DNA from 4 places in the Arthrobacter sp. TJ-178 genome. Region 2 is predicted to be linked to each of the others. Evidence: riboswitches for the same ligand, from Rfam matches in the RefSeq annotation. Region 2 holds a riboswitch; each other region holds the start of a gene.

Region 1 (4,670 bases), 670 kb from region 2:
ATGTCCGGCTGGATGGGGGTGGACCTGTCCACGTACAACCTGGACGAACCGCTGGGCAATGTGAAGTCCAATGCCATCCAGTCCGCGGCGGCGAACTTCCAGAAAGCCAAGGACGACGGCGAACCCTGGACGGTGCGCGACATCGCCGAATCCGCGGGGATCGGCGGCCTTGGTCCGCGGATGGTTGGCTCCGGTGCTGAAATCGCGGAGGAGTTGATCCGCTGGCAGGAGGAGACCGACGTCGACGGCTTCAACCTGGCCTACGCCATCACGCCGGGTACCTTTGAGGACATCGTGGAATTTGTGGTGCCCGAACTGCAGAAGCGCGGCGCCTACCGGACCGGGTACACGCCGGGCACGCTGCGCAACAAGTTGTTCGGAGCCGGAGACAAGCTGCCTTCCGAACACCGCGGCGCCTCCTTCCGCCGGCAGCCGCGGGCCGGTAAGTTGCGGGTTGGTCAGTTGCCGGACAGTCAGTTGCGGGCCGGGCAGCCGGGGGCCGCTTCCGGGACCGGGTTCCAAGCGGGGGCATTGACCGGGGACGGAGCGTCTCCTTACGTTTGAAGGGTCCGCAGTGCCCCTCCCGCGAGCAGGAGTCCGTCATGGAACCTTCCCCCAGTGCCTCCGGAATGGCCCTTTCCGCAGACGGCACCCAGATCGCCTGGTCCCGCCAGGGTGACGGACCGCCGCTGGTGATCGTGGATCCGCTGACCTCGGACCGGAACAGCTCCGGCACCCGTGCGCTGGCGAATCTGCTGTCCGAGAACCACACGGTGTATACGTATGACCGCCGCGGGCTGGGTGAGAGCGGGCTCGGCGAGGAGTACACCGCCGAGTCCGACGTCGATGACCTGCTGGCCGTGGTGCAGGTGGCCGGCGGCACCGCAGACCTCTACGGCTTTGCGTCGGGGGCGTTCCTGGCTCTGCGGGCAGCCGAGGAATCCGCCGTCATCACCCGCGTTGTGGCACTGGAACCGGCCCTGGCCCTGGATGAAGGCGAGGACGAGCTGCTGGTGATGCAGACGGAACTGGAAGGACTCGGCGGCGTCCAGGTCCCCGTTCTGGTCCTTGCCGGAAGCACCAGCGGGGATGAGACCCGCGATCTCGCCCGCCGGGCAGCCGATGCCCTGGACGAGGGAGAGTTCCAGCTGGTGGAAGGCGATGTCTCCCGGGTGCCGGACGCCGCCCTGGCCGACGCCATCGAATCCTTCCTCGGCTGATTCTGCCGGCCGGGCGTAAGCTGGAGCCCCATTCCAGCACTCCGCCGAAGGACCGCAGATGCCGCACGTCAACGACCCCACAGTTATCGAATCCCTCCTGAAGAACAAGGGCCGCTGGGCCGTGGTGGGCCTGTCCAACAATCCGCTGCGCACCGCCGTCGGCGTGTCCCGCTATATCCAGGACCACCTGGGCATGGAGATCATCCCGGTGAGCCTCAAGGGCGACGACGTACACGGCAACAAGGGCTACCGGAGCCTGAAAGAGGTTCCCGGCCACATCGACGTCGTTGACTGCTTTGTGAATTCTTCCCGCGTGGGCGCAATCGTTGACCAGGCCATCGAAGTGGGGGCCAAAGCCGTGTGGCTGCAGCTGGGCGTCATCGACGAGGCCGCGGCGCAGCGGGCGGCCGACGCCGGGCTGGACGTTGTCATGAACACCTGCCCGGTCATCGAGGCACCGCGCTTCGGCCTGTAGCCCGCTGCCGCCCCTGGCACACTTTCTTTTCCCCGGACCTTTCACTTGCCCTGCCGCGGACGCCCTCATCCGCTGTGGAACTCCAAGATGACGCCGGGCAGGTCATGATTCGCAATGCTTCGCCGCATCATGACATCTGATTGCGCATCTGCACTGCCCCGGCAACCATGGAACCTGTAACCATCCAGAGCGGCTGAGAGACCTGGCTCCGTGACGCCGCAGCAACCCTTCCGCGATCCTGCGGAGCAAGGGTGCTACCGCCAGGACCGATGGAGAAGCACCCGCTTTCGCCCGGTCCCCTGCAGTGCGCTCCGGCGCACCCGCCGCCGGTCCGGCCTGCGGCGGCACCTCTTCTCGGGCTTGGACCCAGGAGGAACACATGATCCGGATTGAGAACGTCTCAACCGTCTTTGACACCGGCGGGCAGCAACTGACCGCCGTCGACAACGTCTCACTGAACATCGGCCGCGGAACCATCCAGGGCATCATCGGGTTTTCCGGTGCCGGCAAATCCACGCTGCTGCGCAACATCAACCTGCTGGAGCGGCCCACATCCGGCCGCGTGCTGGTGGACGGAGTGGACCTGGTGGGCCTCACACCGCTGGAGCTGCGCAAACGCCGCCACGGCATCGGCATGATCTTCCAGCACTTCAACCTGCTCAGCAATCTCACCGCGGCCCAGAACGTTGAACTGTCGCTGAAGTTCGCGGGAATCGGGAACTCGGCCGAGCGCCGCAAACGTGCGCTGGAAGCACTGGAAATTGTTGACCTGCCGGAGAAGGCCGGAACGTATCCGGCCAAGCTTTCCGGCGGGCAAAAGCAGCGTGTCGCCATTGCCCGCGCCCTTGCCACCAAACCCAAAGTGCTGCTCTGCGACGAACCGACCTCCGCCGTCGACCCCCGGACCACGGCCTCGGTACTGCAGTACCTGGCGGACGTCAACGCCCGCTTTGGCATCACCATTGTGGTGGTCACCCATGAAATGAACGTCATCAAAGCCATCGCTGAGAACGTTGCCGTCATGGAAGAGGGCCGGGTGGTGGAACAGTTCAACCTGAGTGAGCTGAAGCGCCCCGGGTTCAGCCCTGCCACGTCGATTGGACGCTACCTGGTGTCGGATGAGATCCGGCTTGAGCGGCCCGCAGCCCACCGCAAGGGGGCCCTCCATGTTTGACCGCATCCTTGAGGTCTGGCCCGAACTGCTGGCCGCGCTGGGAGAGACCGGCACCATGCTGATCATTGCCATTCCGCTGGCTGTGCTGCTGGGGACCCCGCTGGGGGTGCTGCTGTACGCCGTCGGACCCCACGGACTGTCACCCCGGCCCAAGCTGCACCGGATCCTGGACACGCTGGTGAACCTGGTGCGTTCCTTTCCGTTCCTTATCCTGCTGATCGCCATCATCCCGCTCACCCGGCTGCTGGTGGGAACCACCATCGGCACGGCAGCCGTGATCGTGCCGCTGACCATCAACGCGGTGCCCTACTTTGCCCGCTTCGTGGAACAGAACATCACCTCGCTGGGCGGCGGCGTGGTGGAAGCGGCGCGTTCGATGGGAGCCGGCCGGCTGCAGATCGTCCGCGACGTACTGCTCGTCGAGGCCCGCCCGGGCCTGATCAGCTCGGTGACCATCATGACCGTCAGCTTCATCTCCTACTCCGCCATGGCCGGGCTGGTGGGCGGCGGCGGGATTGGCGACTTCGCCATCCGCTACGGCTACTACCGCTACGAAACCGGGCTGATGGTCACCGCCATTGTGCTCATGGTCCTTCTGGTGCAGGCCGTGCAGCTGAGTGGTTCCTGGATCTCCCGCCGCGCCGACAAGCGCGTATGACCCGCCGCTGATCCCTTTCAGCGCTCGCACTCCAACTTTTGAAGAGGACACGTTGCACTCCATCACACCCAAAAACAGTTCTGCTCCGCCCGCACTAAGCCGCCGCACCCTGCTTGCCTACCTCGCGGCTGCCGGGGCTGCCGCGCCAGTCCTGGCCGGCTGCGGATTCCGTTCCGCCGATGCCGGCACCGACGAACGGACCATTCGTCTCATTTCCTCGCAGGTGAAGGTTTATGAGGAACCGGTGGGCATCGCCGGCCGGCTCCTCGCGGAAAAGGGCTGGAAGCTGCAGCCAACCTTCGTCAATGACATCAATCAGCCCAACATTGCGGTGGCCAACGGTGAGGCGGACGCCAACTGCTTCCAGCACATGGCTTATCTGGCGCAGTTCAACCGGGACAAGGGCCTGGATCTGGTGCCCCTGTTCTATATCCGTAATTCGCCGGCGGTGCTGTACTCCCGCCGGCACGCTGCGTTGGCCGACCTGCCCGACGGTGCGACCATCAGCATCCCGGTGGATCCCGCCAACAACGGCCGCGCCCTGTTCATGCTCCGCGCCCACGGCCTGCTGGAACTGTCCGACGGCGTCACGGTGGTCAACGCCTCGCAGCAGGACATCACCGCAAACCCGCGGAACCTGTCCTTTGTGGAGGTGGACCAGTTATCACTGAGCCAGACCCTGGCGGACGTGGATGCCGGTTTCATGTTCCAGTCCACCGCGATCGACGCCGGCATCGACAAGGAGGCCACGGTTGTGGCCGAGGAACAGGAAGCGGACGAGGTTCCTTACCGCTCAGTCTTCGCCGGCACCCGGGAATTCGCCGCCGGCGAGGGTGCCCGGGAACTGCGCGCCGCAATCCAGAGCCCCGAGGTCCGGGACTTCTTTGCCGGATACCAGGACGGGTTCTTCCAGCTTCCCTGGGACGAAGATCCGTTGCCCGCATTCGAACAGCTCAGCCGTGCCTGAGCGAGAGGACACCATGAGCACCCCCAGTTCCCGCTATCCGCAGGGCCGTCCGCGGCTGCTGCTCAACGCGTTCCTCATGAACACCGCCAGCCATATCCGGGGCGGACAATGGCGCCATCCCGACGCCGAACAGCACCGCTTCAATGAGCTTTCCCTCTGGACCGGGCTGGCGCGGC
Region 2 (4,670 bases):
TTGGCTCGTAGGAGTATTCCCCCTCGGGCAGCGAAGAGACGGCTTTGGCCAGCATCGGGGCCACGGGCGGCATTACCGGAAGTTTCATGGGCCCATTCTTACCCGACTAACAGGTAAGGGGAATGGAAACGCCCAGTCCCGCGGCGAAGGCGGTCAGCAGGTCCCGGCCCTGCTGCCAGTTCCCGATGCCGCTTTCATCGTTGATGTGGGTAAGCGGGCCGGCGTCGATCACCGGAATGTTCCAGGCCTGGGCCAGCAGCCGGGCGCCGGGCAGCGTGCAGTAGGGATCGTTCTCGCTGGCGATCAGCAGCCCGGGCACCGGCAGCGGTTCCAGCCTCGGATCGCGGAATGAGCCGGCGGTGTCCGGGAAGGCGGGCTCGGCCGGGTCCGGCGGCGCAACCAGCAGCACGCCCCGGGCGCCGTCCGGATTGCGCAGCAGCCACTCCGCGGAAGCCAGGCAGCCAAGGCTGTGGGCCACCAGGATGGTGTCGCCGTTCCGGGACCCGGCGGCAGCATCCAGCGCATCCATCCAGTTCTCCAAGTTCGGGTCGTCCCACGACGACGGCGAAATCCGGGACATATCCGGAGCGTCAGCCTGCCACCGGCTCTGCCAGTGCTCATCGTTGGAACCGCCGATGCCGGGGACGATGGTCAGGTGCATGCTGTCTGCCTTTCCGTTGACGGCCGCCGCCGGGCGGAAGCCGGGAATATCTCCTCCGAAACCGGTGCTGTTCCTGAACATGAAGAAAATCGGTTTCCTGTCCTTTGGACACTACCGCGATGTGCAGGGTTCTTTTGTCCGTACCGCCCGGGATGCCCTGCTGCAGACCGTCGAGCTGGCGGTTGCGGCGGAGGAGCTGGGGATAGACGGCGCGTTCCTGCGCGTTCACCATTTCGCCCCGCAGTTCGCTGCACCGTTCCCGCTGCTTTCCGCCATGGCCGCACGGACAAGCCGGATTGAACTGGGTACGGCGGTCATCGACATGCGTTATGAAAATCCGCTGTATCTCGCGGAAGAAGCCGCGGCCACGGATTTGATCAGCGGCGGCAGGCTGCAGCTGGGCCTGAGCCGCGGTTCCCCCGAGCCGGCTCTGCGCGGTTACGAGGCCTTTGGCTATGTTCCGGATGCGGGAAGCACCGACGCGGACGAGGCACGCAAGCACACCCTGGTGTTCCGTGCAGCGATTGCCGGCGCAGGCCTGGCCTCAGCCGATCCGGTCATGACCGGCAGCTCCGGAACGCTGGCGGTTGAACCGCAGTCCCCTGGGCTCAGCGAACGAATCTGGTGGGGATCCGGAACGCGGGCCACCGCCAAGTGGACCGGCGAGCAGGGCATGAACCTGATGAGCTCCACTCTGCTCACGGAGGACACCGGGGTGCCCTTTGACCAGCTCCAGGCGGAGCAGATTCAGGTGTTCCGCGAAGCGCGGGCCGACGCCGGCCATGAAGGCACCGGGCTTGTCTCGGTCAGCCGTAGCGTCATTCCGCTGGTGACCGAGACCGACCACCGGTACTTCGGGCTGCGGGCCCAGACGGATTCCCGTGACCAGGTGGGCCGGCTGGACGGCGGACTGGCCCGGTTCGGCAAGAGCTACATCGGTGAACCGGATGTAATCGCCGCGCAGCTTGCTGCCGATGCCGCGGTCCAAGCCGCCGACACCGTGCTTATTACGGTGCCGAACCAGCTGGGCGTGGAATACAACGCGCAGCTGCTGGAGAGCCTGGTGAAGCACGTGGCGCCCGCGGCGGGCTGGCGCTGATGCCTCCGGTCCGGTGACAGTTCCCGACTGTCACCGGCATGCGCTATGGTTGTCTCAGCTTCACGAGAGGTGGCCAACATGCCCGGAGGAATCCGGGTCTGTAAAAGCTCCGACTGGCCTCACACCAACCCCACTGTTCGGCGGGTGGTTCGGATGACGAAGCGGCCCGCGGCCAACCGGTGCGGGCAAGGACAAACCGTAAAGGAACACACTGTGAGTATCTCCAGTGGCGCCCGCTGCATCAGCTACACCCCCGGCCACAACGTCCACCTCATTCACGGCAAGCGCCTGGCTGTTTACGATGACTGGGTGGATGCCCAGGCCTACGTCGATCTCGATCTGGACCTGATCCAGTTGGTCGTGGACGGCGAGCAGCAGCTGATGTGGTTCCACGACCTGCCCTCCCTGGCGCAGGCGCTGGCCCATTCCAACGGCCAGGTGCAGTGGTGCGCACGCTATTCGTCGCTGCTGGTGCCCGGAGGCTTTGACAGCCCCGCACGGCGCTCTTTTTTCTACTTGGCGACGCCGGAAAGGGTCCATCCCTGTAAACAGCTCAACGCAAACGACTCCGAAGACGCCCAAGCTCAGCGGGGCTAAGCCCCGCTGAGCGCAGGTACTGCTCCGCGTCAAAACCGTCCAGGGCGCGGAGCAGTTCCTTCCGGCCGTCTGCCACCCGCGCGTCTTCCTGCTCCGCCGTCAGCGGTTTTTCCCGCGGATGCGGCTGCGTGGAGTGGAAGGCGTTGATGCCGCGGACCGCCTGCTCGTAATCGTCGGCAATGGCTTCGGGCGAGGCCCCGGCCAGCTGCAGCAGCAGCATGGCGATGAGTCCGGTGCGGTCCCGCCCGGCAGAGCAGTGGATCACCACCCCACCGTCACCGGCCTCCGCTATGGCACGCAGAACAGCGGCGATTTTCTCCGGCCAGCGGCGCAGGTTCTCCCGGTAGAAGCGCGGGGAGTCCATGTAGGGGCCGGTGAGCGCGGTGAACTCCGGATCCTTCGCTTCCTGCGTGGGCCGGGTGAGGAACGTGATTCCTGCGGCAGCCTCCGCATCCGGCAACGGATCGGTGTCCCTGCGTCCCTGCTCCTCTTCGTTGCGGAGGTCGACGACGGTGCGGACTCCCGCGGCGCGGGCCTGTTCCCAGCCGCGCGTGGTGAGCCATTCGGACCGCCCCATGCGGAAGATCCGGCCCGGGGGGACGGCGCCGCCGCCGGCGACCGGGATCCCGCCCAGGTCCCGTGCGTTGGCGGCGCCCTCCCAGTGAACGTCGCGGCTGCTCATGACAGCCGGCTAGGACCAGTCAAAGAAGCCCTTGCCGGATTTGCGGCCGAGCTCCCCGCGGGCCACCTTGTCACGGAGGATCTGCGGCGGTTCGAAGCGCGGGCCGAGCGTGGACGCCAGATACTCGGCGATGCCCAGGCGCACATCCAGGCCCACGATGTCGGTGGTGCGCAGCGGGCCGGTGGGGTGCTTGTAGCCCAGCACCATGGCGGCGTCGATGTCTTCGGCGGAGGCCACGCCCTCTTCAACCATGCGCATGGCTTCCAGGGCAATCGCCACGCCCAGCCGCGAGCTGGCAAAGCCCGGGGCGTCATTGACGGTGACGGGTGTCTTTCCCAGATCCCGGGCCCAGGAAGCGGCGGCTTCGGCCAGCTCTTCGGAGGTCTGCTTGCCCAGCACCACTTCGATCAGGGCGGAGGCCGGCACCGGGTTGAAGAAATGCAGGCCGCAGAACCGTTCCGGACGCTGCAGCTTTTGTGCCAGCTCGGTGACGGACAGCGAGGACGTGTTGGATGCCAGCCAGGCCTCCGGTGCCAGCTGTTCCTCGACCGCGGCCAGGGCAGCGCCCTTGAGGCCAAAGTCCTCCGGCACCGCTTCCACCACCAGCCCGGCCGCAGCAAAAGCGGCGTAGTCGGTGGACACGGACAGCCGCGCGGTCAGGTCGGCCAGGCTTTCGGAAACGGTGGCGCGTTCAACGCTTTTCGCCAGCGCGGACGCCACGCGGTCGTAGGCGGCGGAGGCGGCGTCGTCGTCGCGCTCCACGACGACGACGGCGGCTCCCGCGGTGCAGAAGGCGTGCGCAATGCCCGCCCCCATCCGGCCGCCGCCGAGCACTCCTACTGTGGAGGGAACTGCCATTACTTTTTCTTCCTCTCAAGGAACGCTGACATGCGGTCAAACTTGGCCTGCGATTCAAACAGAATTCCCTGCGCCAAATTGTCGATGGCGGGGTGGGCATCCGCCGGGGCTGCGAACACGGTTTTGGTGAGCCGGACCGCCAGCGGATCCTGGCGGGCAATCCGGTCAGCCAGCGCCTGTGCTGCGGTCAGCAGGTCTTCCGGTTCGGCGAGCTCGGTGACCAGGTGCGCGGCCAGCGCTTCCTCGGCGTTCAGCACCCGTCCGGCCAGCAGGATCTCCTTGGCCAGCGGTTCGCCCACAAGTTCCTTCAGCCGCCAGCCCGCGCCGGCGGCTGCCAGGATCCCCAGCGAGGTTTCCGGGTTGCCGATCTTGACGCGGGGTGTGCCAATCCGGAAGTCCGCGGCGAAGGCCAGCTCCGCCCCGCCGCCCAGGGCGTATCCGTCCACCGCGGCGATGACCGGCATCGGCAGTTTGGCGATCCGGGCAAACACGGTGGAGTTGATGCCGCGCAGGGCGTCGTCGCGGCGGCGTTCGCGCAGCTGGGCAATGTCCGCACCGGAGGCGAACACCCCGCCGCTGCCGGTGAGGATGAGGATCCGGGGGTTCTCCTCGAGATCGGCGCAGAGCAGGTGCAGCTCATCGACCATGGCGGCGTCAATGGCGTTGCGGACCTCCGGGCGGTTCAGGACCGCGGTGACGCGCCCTTCCCCCTCCGTGACCTGCAATGTGGTGAAGGAAGAGTAATCAGCTCCCACTTAGACGGCCTCAATCAG
Region 3 (4,670 bases), on a different contig from region 2:
CGAGAAGGAATTCGGTTACCGGCGCTTCAAGACCCGGGAAGCCCTGCGGCGGGCGTGGATCAAGCTGCACCGGCACCAGATCGAGCCGGCGGTGGCACGGGGTTTGGCTGCAACCGTCTACACGCAGCTCACCGATGTGGAGGACGAAGTCAACGGGCTGCTCACCTATGACCGGCGGGTGGTGAAGATCGACCCCGCCACGGTGCGCGAGACCAACGCCCGGCTGATCCGGGCCGCCTGCAGCTCCATTTAGGGGAACCCGGTCACTTTGGGATAATCCGGATGCTGCGGAACGGTCGGGTTTTCCCTAAGCGACCGGGAAATCCCACAACGGCCGGCACATTAACCGCGGGGTCGTGACCGCGGGAGCCCGGCGTAGGCCAGTCGCTGCACCAGGCTGCGGGGATCATGGGGAGGCAGGGCGATGTTGGCCCAGGACCACCGGACAAACGTGGTTCCAGTTGCTCGGATGGCATCTTCACGCTCCTTCTCCGCCGTAAGCGTCTTCCAAGAAGGAGCCAGGGAATTCTCGCCGCGTCCATACTTCACGGCACCATCGAACTCGCCTGCCAGGTCCTGGTCCTTCCAGTAGAAATCTGTCCGGAAACGGCCTGACGGCGTGATGAACTGGTGCTGCAGTTGCGGAGATGGGAACCCGTAGCGAAGAAGCACCGCTCGCGAATAAGACTCGCCGGCCGACTCGGCGAGTGGATTGGCGCACTCGATGACGCGCAGAGCGCGCTGGCGCTTTGACTCGGTGGGAAGCTTCCGAGCAAGGTCCCGCAACGACTCCTTATCCAGCGCAGCCAGATTGAGGGCTGAGTCGCGACGCAGCACATGGTCCATTGGCGGGAGAGCTCGGTCGAAGGCCAGATACGCAGCCATGTCCAGGACTGTCTGGGCTCTGGACGTGACTGCAACGCCCTCCCGGACTGTTAGCGGCTCCAGCAGGCGGCGCTCGACCCAATGGAGATCCCCGCGACGATGGCCGCGCGAGGACTCCGTCGCCAGCAGCAAAACGCCGGGGGAGCGGAGGACAACAGGCAATCCCCAGATGACCGCTGCAGACTCTTGAACCAGAACGCGCCTGACCTGTCCCCCTTCCGCCACCGCTCGGATACGGATGCGCTCTCGGTCCCACACCGGCAACTGCTGCCAAGCTTCGGTTCGGATATACACGCCGTCGCGCACCCGGGTCAGTTCACCGGCACGGCACCGCAGAGCCAGGGAACGCCTCCCTTCGCCGTACGTTTCGGCGTCGGCGGTGTAAAAGAGTTCGGGATCCATCCCTCAAGACTGGATCGCGGTAATTGTGTCCGCGAGGGACGCAGGCACGTCTGTGGATAATTCAATAACCGGACACCATGGGAAAACGTGGTCACATTGGGAAAATCCGGACGCAGCGGACCGTCCGGGAATTCCCATACCGTCCGGGAATTCCCGAAACGGCCGGAGAACTAGATCTCGACGAGACCCGCGGCCGTATTAAAGGACACGGACATGATGCCGGGGGTTCCCTTGGGTGAAATCCACGTGACGCCCACGTTTTCCAGCGGTTCTTCGACGGGCGTGCCCAGCCACTGGGCGACCCGGTCTGCGGAACCGGCGATCGTCAGCGAGGCCAGCTTCACGGCGCCGGGCATTCCGGGCAGCGCGGCGGACGGGTGCAGCGCTTCGGTGCCGTCATCCCAGCGCAGCATGTACGGCACCTGCGGGTCGGCGATCAGACCGTTGATGCCGATCTGCTGCCAGGTCAGCTCCTGGCCGTCCGGAAACTTCCGGTTGCCCGGTACGGCATTGCGGCCCAGGCGCTCTTCGAAGGGGGAGAGGTCATCCACGGCAACACACCAGCCCATCCAGCCGCCGCCGCACTCGGAGCGCTGGCGCACGGCCTGGCCGAACGGTGCCTTGTCCGACGCCGGGTGGTTCAGGGCCTCGACCACTTCAACGTACTGATGGTTGGCCAGAGGCAGAATCATGTTCCGGGTTCCGAAACGGGGATGCACACCGCCCTTGACGAAATCTGCTCCCAGAGCGGCAGCGATCCTCTCAGTCGTGGCCAGAAGACCGTCGGATTCACAGGCATAAGATACATGGTCCAAGCGCATGCGGCCCATAATGGCACGTTGTGACTCACCTCTCGACTTAGGGGAGCCTAATTTACTCGGAACACCTGCTTTCCGCGGAAATCAACAGCATACTGACCATGCGTGCCGCTCGGGACGCCACCCTTTTCCGGGCCCCGACACGGCAGGACATGAGCCGTCACAGACCTTGCGGGCTTGCTGCTAATCCGTTTTCATAGGAGGCATAGGTCATGAGTGCCAGCAGATAGCCCCGGCTTGCTGGCCGGCAACCCTCCAACCGCGGTGGGGTGCCCCGGGTGAAGACCTGGCCCTGCGTCAACGGATTCAGGGCAAGCGCGGGTCCCACGTGGCTGCCGGTTACCTTTTTCCGGCCGGAAGTCTCGGGGCGGCCCCTGGTTCTAGGGAGCAAACAATGTCAGGAAACTGGTCTTTCGAAACCCGCCAGATCCATGCAGGACAGGAGCCCGACGCCGCCACCGGCGCGCGCGCCCTGCCCATCTACCAGACCTCATCCTTCGTCTTCCCGAGTGCCGAGGCGGCAGCCAACCGGTTTGCCCTGGCTGAGCTGGAGCCCATCTACACCCGGATCGGCAACCCCACCCAGGAAGCGGTGGAGAACCGGATCGCCTCGCTGGAGGGTGGCGTCGGGGCGCTGCTGCTCGCCTCCGGCCAGGCCGCTGAAACCTTCGCCCTCCTGAACGTTGCGGAAGCGGGGGACCACATTGTGGCCAGCCCCAGCCTCTACGGCGGCACGTACAACCTGCTCAAGCACACGCTGAAGAAGTTCGGTATCGAGACCACCTTCGTGTCCGACCCGGATGACCTGGAGCAGTGGCGGGCAGCCGTGCGGCCCAACACCAAGGCATTCTTCGGCGAGGTGGTCTCCAATCCCCGCCAGGACGTGCTGGACCTTGAGGGCATCAGCACCATCGCCCACGACGCCGGCATCCCCCTGATCGTGGACAGCACCCTTTCCACGCCGTACCTCATCCGCCCCTTTGAATGGGGCGCGGACATTGTGGTGCACTCGGCCACCAAGTACCTCGGCGGTCACGGCACTTCCATAGCCGGGGTCATCGTGGATTCGGGCAACTTTGACTTCGGTGCCGACCCGGAGAAGTTCCCCGGCTTCAACACCCCCGACGAGAGCTACAACGGCCTGGTCTACGCCCGGGACCTGGGCGTCAACGGTGCCCTGGGCGCCAACCTGGCGTACATCCTTAAGGCCCGGGTGCAGCTGCTGCGAGACCTCGGTTCCGCCGTGTCACCCTTCAACGCGTTCCTGATTGCCCAGGGCCTGGAAACCCTGAGCCTGCGCGTGGAGCGGCACGTGAGCAACGCCGTCGCGGTGGCCAACTGGCTGGAAGGGCATGACGACGTCGTCTCCGTTGCCTATGCGGGGCTGGAATCCAGCCCGTGGTTTGAGCGCGGGCGCAAGTACGGGCCGCGGGGAACCGGTGCCATTGTCTCCTTCGAAATCGCCGGAGGCATCGACGCCGGCAAGCGTTTCGTCGACGCCCTTGACCTGCACTCCCATGTGGCGAACGTGGGCGACGTGCGCTCCCTGGTCATCCATCCGGCGTCGACCACCCACAGCCAGCTCGGTGCCGAGGCGCAGCTGGCAGCCGGCGTCAGCCCCGGACTGGTCCGGCTGTCCGTGGGCATCGAGCACATCGACGACATTATTGCGGACCTCGACGCCGGGTTCCGGGCCGCCAAGGGAGCGTAACGGTTAGCGTGGCGCGCCCTTCTGCCAATACCGCTGCAACCGGCTCCGTGCCGGGCTCCGTGTCCGGGCCAGGTGGGCCGGCCGGGCCAGCCGTGCCGCAGCACCCCGCCCCGGCCCGGGACGGGGTGCTGCGGCACGCCCGGATCGGGGAGCTGTTCCTGGAAACCGGCGGGTATCTGCCCTCCGTTTCCCTGGCCTACGAGACATGGGGGACCCTCAACCCGGATGCCTCCAATGCCGTGCTGGTGGCCCACGCCCTGACCGGCAGCACCCATGTGGCCCGCGGGGACAGCGGCGAGGACGGCTGGTGGGATGCCCTGGTGGGCCCGGGAAAAACGGTGGACACCGACCGGTTCTTTGTCGTCTCGATCAACATGCTCGGCGGCTGTTACGGGTCCACCGGCCCTTCGTCCGCTGATCCGCAGGGGCTGGCCTGGGGTTCGCGCTTTCCGTTTGTCACCATCAGGGATTCGGTCCGCGCGGAGGCCCGGCTGGCGGATTTGCTGGGGATCGGCTCCTGGCACACCGTGCTCGGCGGATCGCTGGGCGGCGCCCGGGCCCTGGAATGGGCGGTAACCGAACCCGGCCGGGTGCGGCGCTGCGCAGTGATCGCCTGCACCGCCGCCAGCTCGGCGGAGCAGATCGCCTTTGGCCGCGCCCAGCTGGAAGCTATCCGGCTGGATCCGGATTTCAACGGCGGGGACTATTACAACGGCAGGCCCCCGACGGCGGGACTGGGCCTGGCCCGCCGGATTGCGCATATTACCTACCGGTCCGAGGCCGAGCTGGAGCACCGGTTCGGTAATGTTCCGCAGGCGCAGGAGGACCCGTTCGGATCACCCCTGCCGGCGTTC
Region 4 (4,670 bases), on a different contig from region 2:
AGGACGCACAGGAGAAGTTCGGCTTCCTGCTTGAGGGCTTCAAGTACGGCGCACCGCCCCACGGCGGCATCGCGTTCGGCTGGGACCGCGTGGTTGCCCTGCTGTCCGGCAGCGAGTCCATCCGCGACGTCATTGCCTTCCCGAAGTCCGGCGGCGGCTATGACCCGCTGACCCAGGCACCGGCTCCGATCACTGCTCAGCAGCGCAAGGAAGCCGGCGTGGACTTCAAACCGGAGAAGAAGGCTGAGGCAAAGCAGGACGACGCCAAGAAGGACTAGGTCTTTCGCAAGATTCCAGAATGATGAAAGTGCCCGGCCGCTGATGCGGCCGGGCACTTTCATATTTCGGCTTCATATTTCGACGCACCGGTAATTCTCGGTGATTTATTCCGACAGCCTTTTTTAGCCCGGTGCGGGTGCCGCAGTTGCGGGCCCCATGGAAGTTTCGGGCGCCATAGTGGGGACCGGCAGATTATAGACAACAAGCCAGTAATCTCCGTCCGGCCCGTCCACTGTAATGGATGCCGGGGTTTGCTCCGGTGTGACGATGTGTTCGAAAGACGTGAGAACCGGCCAATTGCAGTTGCTGCTGCTGGAAGTGGTAACTGGGCTTGAATCAGCGTCCAGTACCTCGATGCTGTAATCCCCGGGCTGGTTGCAGGTGAGGAACACGCTGAAGCTGGTCCCCGGTTCCACCTTCGGCAGATCGAAGGTGCTCCTCCAGGTCCCGGGTTCCTCGAGCACAAGGTTGGCGTTGAGCGGACGCCACTTGGGGTTTTGCTGGAAGTAGCTCTCAAGACTGATGGGATTGTCCGCCCGGAACAGTGCCGTCATGGCCGGGTCATTGGGGACAGGAGGCTCCGTGCTTCCGGGGGGCTGTTCCACGCCGATGCTGCTCCGGCTGGAAGAACGGGCTGAGGGGGACGCCGTGGCGGTCTCCTCGGCAGTGGCCGACGATGTGGCCGGTTTCGAGGAAACGGCCTCGGGCTCCTCCTGGGCGCTGCACCCTGTCAGCACCAAGCCCAGCACCGCTGCGGGAAGCAGGGCCTTATGCATAAACGGCAAATCCGACGCTCTGCCCGGCCTTGCCTTAGTCCGTGATGTTCCATTGGCATTTCTGTTTCTGGTCATCTCCGCTACTTCCTTCCGAAGTAATCCGAAGAACGATAGTGGACCCGGATCCGTATGTAAAGGATTGGTAACGGGCGGCCGCTGTCATAAACCCGTGGAACAATTCCCGGCCCGGTATTTCCGGTGCCGACACATTTCTGCCGGTCAGGCGAATTCGGGAACACCCGGACGGCGAAACGCTGAACCGTGGAATATCAGGGGCTCGTGGGCATCGTCGTGTGAGGCATTGACCATGGACGTGCAGCAGCGGCACCACCACTGTCGAAGCCGACTGTCCCTGGCCGGCTGTTTCCCCTCCGGTTAGTCCGGTTCCCTCCGGTTTGGGATAAATCAACCGGTTCGCAGCCGGAGGGATTTCCCAAACCGGAGGGATTTCCCAAAGTGGCCGGAATTTCCCAAACCGGCTGGGATTTCCTGCCGGTGTTGCCCAGCGAACTCAGGCGAAGGACGGGACACCCAGGTGCCGAAACGCTGAACCGTGGAAGACCAGCGGCTCATGGGCATCGTCGTGGGCGGCATGGCCGTGCACCCGCAGCAGCACCACCGAATGGTCCCCGGCGGGAATTTCGGTCTCCACGGAGCACTCCAGCCACAGGGCAGCCCGGTCCAGGAACAGGGAGCCGGAGTCGTCAGTGTGCAGGTTAAGGCCGGCAAAACGGTCGCCGGACCTGGACGCAATTTGCCGGCAGATGCCCTCGTGCCCGGAACCCAAAACGGAGACTCCGATCCTGGCCGCGCCCCGCAGAAGCGGCCAGGTCCGGGACGTGTTCTGCACGGCAAACAGCACCAGCGGCGGATCCATGGAAACGCCCACGGTAAAGGATGAAGCAACAATGCCCTGCGGTTCGCCGTCCACCACGGCGCACAGAGCGGCAATGCCGGAGGGGAATCGGGAGAAGGCCCGGCGCAGGGCTGCGGGCTGAAGGTCGGTTGTGAGAGTCATGCGGAAATGGTCCTCTGCCTCAAGCGTCCGGCCGCCGCGACGAACACGGCAGCGAAACGCAGTACTTGCCGGACCGGTTGGAACAACCGGCGGCCGAATCGTCACCTGGAGCACCCCGCTACGGCGAGAGGGTTGCCGCCCAGCCGGCCAGGGCCTGTGGCTGGAACTCATGATTCTGGTTCCACGGTAGGTCCGGCAGCACAGCCGCGCAAACCCCCGCCACAGTTCGTAAAACTCCGCTTCATAAAACTCCCGCACCCAAAGGGATACAGTTTTCACCATGAGACAGCGGTGGTTTAAACAGGTGGACGTTTTTGGCAGCGAACCGTATTTGGGCAACCCCCTGGCTGTGGTGCTGGAAGCGGAGGGACTCACCGACGCGGAAATGGCGTCCTTCGCACGCTGGACCAACCTGTCCGAAACAACGTTCGTGCTGCCGCCCACGGTGGACGGCGCCGACTACCGGGTGCGGATCTTCACCCCGGGCGGGGAACTCCCGTTCGCCGGACACCCCACTCTGGGAACATGCCACGCGTGGCTGGAGACCGGGGCCAAGCGCCGCTATCCCGACGTCGTTGTCCAGGAATGCGGCATAGGCCTGGTGACGCTGCACGCCAATGCCGGCATCGCCGCGTTTGCCGCCCCGCCGCTGCAGCGCTCGGGCCCGCTGGAGGAAGAAATCCTGGACCAGGCGCGGCGTGCCCTGAACCTGGAACCGGGGCAGGTGCTGGCTTCCAACTGGATTGACAACGGACCCGGCTGGCTCGGACTCCTGCTGCCCGATGCCGCGACTGTCCTGGACCTGAGACCGGACCCCACCATCATGGGCAACCTGCGCGTGGGAGTGATCGGCGCGCAGCCGGCGGACGCTGAAACGGACTTTGAAGTGCGCGCCTTCGTGCCGGGACTGGGCGTTGCCGAGGATCCGGTGACCGGAAGCCTCAATGCTGGCCTGGCCCAGTGGCTGATCGGAGCCTCACTGGCGCCCGAACGCTACGTCGTCACGCAGGGAACTGCCGTCCAGCGCTCCGGCCGGGTGCGGGTCTTCACGCGCGACGGCAAAATCTGGGTGGGCGGCTCCACCGTCACCTGCATTGACGGCACGCTCACGCTGTAAGCGGGAACCATGTTCACCCTGGACTCGCTGTCTCTTCCGATCCTCGGCGCGCCGATGGCCGGAGGTCCCTCCACACCCGAGCTGGCCGCGGCCGTCAGCAATGCGGGCGGACTCGGCTTCCTGGCGGCCGGCTATAAGAGCCCTGCCGCTGTCCGCGATCAGATCACCCGGACCCGCCAATCGACCCGGCGGCCTTTCGGAGTGAATATCTTTGTGCCTGATCATGCCAATACGTACGCCGCAACGTCGGAGGAGAAGCAGGCCGGAAAGCTCGCGGCCTCGCTGGCCTACCGCGAAAGCCTGGCCGCAGCCCGGGAAGCTCCGGCCGGAACGGTAATTCCCGAACCCGGGTTTCCCGATCCGCAGGACGACGACGGCTGGCACGCCAAACTGGAGCTGGTCCTGCGGGAACAGGTTCCCGCAGTGTCCTTCACCTTCGGGCTGCCGGGGCCCGACGTGTTCGCGGAGCTTGCCGGACGGGACATCTGCACGGTGGTGACGGTCACCGACGAACATGAGGCCCGTGCCGCCGCCGCAGCCGGTGCGCATCTGCTGTGTGTGCAGGGTCCGGAGGCCGGCGGGCACCGCGGAACCCTGGACAGCGCCGCAGTCCCCGGACAAGCTGCGCTGCCGGAGCTCCTCGGTGCAGTGAGGGATGCCTGCCCGCTGCCGCTGGTGGCTGCCGGCGGAATTTCCACCCGGCACGGTGCCGCTGCGGCCCTCGCCGCCGGGGCCTCGGCGGTTCAGGTGGGAACCCTGCTGCTGCTCGCCAATGAGGCGGGCACCTCCGTGGTGCACCGGACTGCCCTCCGCGATGCCGTGCTGGGACACAGGGACCCGCGCACCTCGGTTACCCGTGCCTTCTCCGGCCGTCCGGCCCGCGGACTGACCAACGGCTTCATGCGCGCCCATCCGGATGCCCCGGACGCCTATCCGTTTCTGAACCAGATCACCGGGCCGCTCCGTGCAGCAGCAGCGGCTTCCGGGGACCCCGAGGGAGTGAGCCTGTGGGCGGGAACAGGCTACCGGCACGCGGTTGAAGAGCCCGCACAGGCCAGCGTCCGCCGGTTGTTCCCCGGGTGAGACTGCAGGACGGAAGCCTCAGGGCACCGTAATCCGGATGGAAACCGAGCAGGCATCCTTCGCCGCCTGAGCCAGTACGGCCAGCTTGGGGTCCTGGACATCGAGGGGCTGCAGCCGCGGCAGGCTGCTCCACCGAGCAAATACCTTCTGCCGGGCCAGCAGTTCAGTCAGCGACCGGTCTCCGCCGAATACGAGGTATTCCGGCGGATGGTCGGCGAAAAGCCGCGCAGCCTGCTCGGCGGCGGTCTCCACCAGCGCGTCCGCCTGGTTGGCCCGGCGCCGGGCAAAACGCTGCTGCGACCCGCCGCCGGCCGCGGTCCGGGACTGTACGTACCGGTTGCCGGCCTTGGACGCGAGCAGCAGCCCCTCACGGGCCACGCCGGCGGCGTACCCGCCG

Evidence for each region. A riboswitch is a leader RNA that binds a small molecule or an ion and turns the genes downstream of it on or off. The one in region 2 is predicted to bind S-adenosylmethionine.
Region 1: linked by a shared signal. The riboswitch ahead of AC4D2Q_RS06205 (methionine ABC transporter ATP-binding protein) and the one ahead of AC4D2Q_RS02935 (hypothetical protein) in region 2 are both predicted to bind S-adenosylmethionine.
Region 3: linked by a shared signal. The riboswitch ahead of AC4D2Q_RS07155 (bifunctional o-acetylhomoserine/o-acetylserine sulfhydrylase) and the one ahead of AC4D2Q_RS02935 (hypothetical protein) in region 2 are both predicted to bind S-adenosylmethionine.
Region 4: linked by a shared signal. The riboswitch ahead of AC4D2Q_RS12010 (flavin reductase family protein) and the one ahead of AC4D2Q_RS02935 (hypothetical protein) in region 2 are both predicted to bind S-adenosylmethionine.

Annotation. Positions count from the first base shown of each region.
Region 1 covers NZ_JBZCNK010000001.1:1,287,535-1,292,204, forward strand. The annotation lists gene AC4D2Q_RS06190 (LLM class flavin-dependent oxidoreductase) at 1-564, shown strand, start outside; gene AC4D2Q_RS06195 (alpha/beta fold hydrolase) at 603-1,220, shown strand; gene AC4D2Q_RS06200 (CoA-binding protein) at 1,279-1,695, shown strand; SAM riboswitch class I at 1,873-1,971, shown strand; gene AC4D2Q_RS06205 (methionine ABC transporter ATP-binding protein) at 2,075-2,869, shown strand; gene AC4D2Q_RS06210 (methionine ABC transporter permease) at 2,862-3,527, shown strand; gene AC4D2Q_RS06215 (MetQ/NlpA family ABC transporter substrate-binding protein) at 3,580-4,494, shown strand; gene AC4D2Q_RS06220 (LLM class flavin-dependent oxidoreductase) at 4,508-4,670, shown strand, end outside.
Region 2 covers NZ_JBZCNK010000001.1:621,108-625,777, forward strand. The annotation lists gene AC4D2Q_RS02920 (ATP-dependent DNA ligase) at 1-88, opposite strand, end outside; gene AC4D2Q_RS02925 (RBBP9/YdeN family alpha/beta hydrolase) at 107-742, opposite strand; gene AC4D2Q_RS02930 (LLM class flavin-dependent oxidoreductase) at 741-1,760, shown strand; SAM riboswitch class IV at 1,819-1,958, shown strand; gene AC4D2Q_RS02935 (hypothetical protein) at 1,974-2,357, shown strand; gene AC4D2Q_RS02940 (tyrosine-protein phosphatase) at 2,314-3,039, opposite strand; gene AC4D2Q_RS02945 (3-hydroxyacyl-CoA dehydrogenase family protein) at 3,049-3,897, opposite strand; gene AC4D2Q_RS02950 (enoyl-CoA hydratase/isomerase family protein) at 3,897-4,652, opposite strand; gene AC4D2Q_RS02955 (thiolase family protein) at 4,653-4,670, opposite strand, start outside.
Region 3 covers NZ_JBZCNK010000002.1:170,430-175,099, reverse strand. The annotation lists gene AC4D2Q_RS07170 (glycoside hydrolase family 2 protein) at 1-253, shown strand, start outside; gene AC4D2Q_RS07165 (hypothetical protein) at 343-1,287, opposite strand; gene AC4D2Q_RS07160 (VOC family protein) at 1,458-2,108, opposite strand; SAM riboswitch class IV at 2,314-2,429, shown strand; gene AC4D2Q_RS07155 (bifunctional o-acetylhomoserine/o-acetylserine sulfhydrylase) at 2,500-3,816, shown strand; gene metX (homoserine O-acetyltransferase MetX) at 3,909-4,670, shown strand, end outside.
Region 4 covers NZ_JBZCNK010000004.1:95,511-100,180, reverse strand. The annotation lists gene aspS (aspartate--tRNA ligase) at 1-278, shown strand, start outside; gene AC4D2Q_RS12015 (hypothetical protein) at 402-1,055, opposite strand; gene AC4D2Q_RS12010 (flavin reductase family protein) at 1,567-2,073, opposite strand; SAM riboswitch class IV at 2,130-2,248, opposite strand; gene AC4D2Q_RS12005 (PhzF family phenazine biosynthesis protein) at 2,354-3,190, shown strand; gene AC4D2Q_RS12000 (nitronate monooxygenase) at 3,200-4,273, shown strand; gene AC4D2Q_RS11995 (acVLRF1 family peptidyl-tRNA hydrolase) at 4,292-4,670, opposite strand, start outside.